One region of the Ensifer sp. R1-3 genome, then DNA from elsewhere that is predicted to be linked to it. Evidence: predicted binding sites of a transcription regulator. Region 1 holds the regulator's gene; the other holds the start of a gene.

Region 1 (2,203 bases):
CCTCGGCAAGAACACCGCCAAGCGCGTGATTGCCGTCGCCGGTTCGGGCATACCGCGCAAGCTTGCGCGCGGCCTCGAACACCTGGCCGAGCTCGCGCTCGTTCAGTTGAAGGAAGTCCTGGACGTCTACGCCTCCCGTTCGCCGGAAAAGGCGAACAGCATTCGCGAACGCGATGAAGAGATCGACGCGATCTACACTTCTCTGTTCCGGGAACTGCTGACCTACATGATGGAAGATCCGCGCAACATCACGCCCTGCACGCATCTTCTTTTCTGCGCCAAGAACATCGAGCGTATCGGCGATCACGCGACCAACATTGCCGAAACGATCTACTACATGGCGACAGGCGCCCAGCCGCAGGGCGAACGGCCGAAGGACGACATGACGTCGACATTGGGTTCCGTGACGGACTGAGATCGCTCGGCATCCGGGCCTATGCAGAATTTGTTCCGGCCGCTTTGGCGCGGCCTACCACCGTGCGCGGCGGCATGACGGCTGTCGTGCGTAGGAAGGAGTCCTACTGAATGTTGCCGAAGATTGCCGTAGTCGAAGATGAGGAAGCCCTAAGCGTTCTCCTGCGCTACAATCTCGAGGCAGAAGGCTTCGAGGTCGATACGATCCTTCGCGGCGACGAGGCGGAGATCCGCCTGCAGGAGCGCCTGCCCGACCTTCTCATCCTCGATTGGATGCTGCCCGGGGTTTCCGGCATCGAGCTCTGCCGCAGGCTGCGCCAGCGGCCGGAAACGGAGCGCCTGCCGATCATCATGCTGACGGCGCGCGGCGAGGAGAGCGAGCGCGTGCGGGGCCTTGCCACCGGGGCCGACGATTACGTCGTCAAGCCCTTCTCGACGCCGGAACTGATGGCGAGGGTCAAGGCTATGCTCAGGCGCGCCAAGCCCGAGGTTCTGTCGACGCTCCTGCGCTGCGGCGATATCGAGCTCGACCGGGAGACGCACCGCGTCCACCGCCGCAGCCGCGAAGTGCGCCTCGGCCCGACGGAGTTCCGGCTGCTGGAATTTCTCATGTCCTCACCGGGGCGCGTCTTCTCCCGTTCACAGCTCCTGGACGGTGTCTGGGGGCACGACATCTATGTCGATGAACGGACCGTGGACGTCCATGTCGGACGTCTGCGCAAGGCACTGAACTTCTCCAACATCCCCGACGTCATCCGGACGGTGCGCGGCGCGGGCTATTCGCTGGAGAGCTGAGACCGAAGGTGCCGGCTTACGGCATGGCAAAGAAAAAAGGGGCCTTTCCGGCCCCATTTTTCGTCGTGCATCCAGAGCGGAATGAGCAAGGCGCCTCAGCGCATGCGCCGGCGCTCGGCAGAGGGCTGGTAGGCCAGCCGGGCATGAAAGGTGCAATAGGGAGAGGCTTCCGGGGAGTCGTTGCCGCAGAAGTGAAACTCTTCCTTGAGCGGGTCGCCGATCGGCCACTTGCAGGTGCGTTCGGTAAGCTCCGTGAGCTCCAGCCGCCGCGACATCGGCAGGACGATATTCCTGTCGATCTGCAGCTCCTGGTCGATCGCCAGGTCGACTGCGAGCTCTTCCTTGAGCGCGGTCGCACCGGCCGTGCGGGTTACGGTGCGGGTTACGGAACGCGCAGCATAGTTCGGTGCGCGCGGGGCAGACGTCGCCCGTTTGGGGCGGGCTGCAGCGGCCGTGCTTCCGCCGGCCTTGGCGCGCCCGGGCAGGCTCAGCCGATGAACCTTGCCGATGACCGCGTTGCGGCTGACGCCGCCCAACTGCGCCGCGATCTGGCTGGCGCTCAGGCCCTCCGACCACAGCTTCTTCAGTTTCTCGACCCGCTCGTCAGTCCAGTTCATCTCTGCACTCCCCGTTCTCGGCGTTGGGATGGCGGAATCCGTCACCGCTCTCCGGGAAAACCCCGAAGATTCAACGCGATAATACTTTTGGTGACTAGGTCCGCCGCATGCGTCTAGTAATTGAATGTTAACCTACCGGCAGGGTGACTCCGTGGCAAGAGTCGCCGGAATCGCGCCGAATCGATTTCGCGGTTTTCCCCAACTTGCTGTCGGAGCGTTGCATTTTTGCAAGTCCCAGAGTGCGATTTTTTCGCGCTTCGGAATCGGTATCCGCAAAGCGCCTGCAAACCTTGGTTTTGTTGACATCGCGGTGCGAAATGGGAATAGTGCCTGTCGCCGCCGCAAGGCGGCATTTTTGATTTTTATCGGGCCGAAGT
Region 2 (2,203 bases), 1.5 Mb from region 1:
TGGCGAGCACCTGGCGATCGGCTTCGGGAAGGTCGCCCTCGACCTTGATCGTGTTCTTCGCATAGCGGTTGGCCTCATACGGACCATGGCCCTGCAGGGTCACCGCGAAAAAGAAGAAGGGGTCCTCCACTTCGTCCGCCTGGCGGATGATTTCCTTCGTCAGGGACTCGTCCGACGCGAAGATGCCGCGCTTCTGCATGGCCGGCATGTTCTCTTCCGACCGGAACATGTCGAAACCGAAGGCCTTGTAGACGGCTGTGCGGTTCCAGAACCACCCCTGGAAAGGGTGAATGGCGCGCGAAACATAACCCTCGCCGCGGAAGAACGTGGCGAGCGAGGGAATGGGATTGCGGATATATTGCTGGTAGGGGATGCTGCCATAGGGCAGGAACGCGTTGGAAAAACCGGTCAGCGCTTCGAATTCGACATTGGCGGTCATGCCGCCGAACTCCGGAGAAAAGACGTTGCCGCCCTGCAGTTCACGGATTGTCGGCATGGGATCGGGCGTCAGCTTCACCTTGGGAAGACGGGTCGGATCCCAAAAGGATTCGCTCATCAGCACGATCACGTCCGGTTTGCCGCGATGGGTCGTGCCGGCGGGAAGCGGCTTTACCGGAATCCGGTCGATCGCGTCCGCCATATAGCCGGCCGGCGCGTTTACATTGGCCATCGGGAGGTTGATGGCAAAGGCAAGCGCGAAGCCGTTATGGCGGTAGTTCTCGGTCTGATCCCACATGATCGGGATGACCCGAAGCCGGTCACGGATCCACGAGAACTGGTTGTAGTCCATGATGTTCCAGAATGCGACCAACAGCGGCAGGGCGAATGCGATCCGCATCAGCCGCTCCCGACGTGTCAACTTGGGAAAGTTCTGCCAGGCGAACCGCAACAGGAGAGCGCCAACGACGATGGCCGCGATCAACCCGGCGACGACGCCGACCGCGGTCCACGGCCTGTCCTTCACGAGTACCGGCATCAGTTCCATGATCTGCCGGCCGAAAAGAAAATCGGTCGGATAGAGCGGATCGGACAGGAAGACCTGCTTCTGCTGACTGATGAATGCCGGCACGACGGCGAGCGGCGCGATGAGCAGCGCGGCCTTGTGTTCGCGACCGAACAGGGCATCGACGCCAAGCATGGCGAGGAAGAATACGGCGACCGTGGTCCAGGCCGGGCGCATGGGATCTGCGAAATAGGCGACGGTGTCGGGCCAGGACCAGCGCACGATCACTTCGACGGTGAAGACGAGCGCTATCGCAATGAGAAGCGTGAAGAGCGCACTGCGCGCGCCCGACAGGGTTCTCGTGTATCTTGCGGAAGAGCTTTCCCCGTCGGCGTAGACTTGAGAGCTGCTCACGGCGGAATCGATACGGGCCAACGGGCGTCTCCAGTTTCACAAATATTTCACTCCACCGTCATACGACTGTCATCTTGAACAGGGGATGAATGGCGGAAACGGCGCCGCCGCCGCCTGGTTCCTGTGGCCGCGCAAGAATTTCTGCACTTCGTGTAACGGTCCGAAAACACGGAGCTTTTCGGATTTTTTCCGCCGGATCTCGATTGAGTGTGGGTTTTTTCCCGCCGGATGCGGTAAGAACAACGCGAACGAAACATGCATTCGCTGACGAGAGACGACGGGCCCGCTCATGACTGCACAGAAAGCCGCTCCCTCAACGCTACGGATCGCCGTGGCACAGCTCAATCCGACGGTCGGAGACATTGCCGGCAACGTTGCAAAGGCACGCGAGGCACGGACGGCGGCGGCGCGCGAAGGCGCCGATCTGCTGCTTCTGACCGAACTCTTCATCTCCGGCTATCCGCCGGAGGACCTCGTCTTGAAGCCCGCTTTCCTGAAGGCCTGCGAACAGGCGGTGGAGAAGCTTGCGGCGGAGACGGCAGATGGCGGGCCGGGCGTCGTCATCGGCTTTCCGCGGCAGGCCGCCGGCCTCCGGCACAATTCCGTTGCGGTTCTCGACGGTGGCAGGGTCATCGCCATCCGCGACAAGGTCGACTTGCCGAACTACGGCGAGTTTGACGAAAAGCGCGTCTTCGACGCGGGTGAGATGCCGGGCCCGGTGAATTTTCGCGGCGTGCGGATCGGCATTCCGGTATGCGAGGACATATGGGGCGATCTCGGCGTCTGCGAGACCCTCGCGGAGAGTGGCGCCGAAATCCTCCTGTCGCCGAACGGCTCGCCATACTA

The links. The regulator PhoB, encoded in region 1, activates phosphate uptake and scavenging genes when phosphate is short. The targets are predictions, from matches to a motif close to TGTCATNNANCTGTCAT.
Region 2: M1D43_RS03855 (LTA synthase family protein) is a predicted target of PhoB. The motif match lies at 1,414-1,430, and genes of this name have one in related genera.

The regions. Positions count from the first base shown of each region.
Region 1 is NZ_CP096515.1:2,279,423-2,281,625, reverse strand. Features, by position in the region: gene phoU (phosphate signaling complex protein PhoU) at 1-415, shown strand, start outside; gene phoB (phosphate regulon transcriptional regulator PhoB) at 526-1,209, shown strand; gene M1D43_RS10995 (GcrA family cell cycle regulator) at 1,305-1,826, opposite strand.
Region 2 is NZ_CP096515.1:792,538-794,740, forward strand. Features, by position in the region: gene M1D43_RS03855 (LTA synthase family protein) at 1-1,378, opposite strand, end outside; gene M1D43_RS03860 (NAD+ synthase) at 1,647-2,203, shown strand, end outside.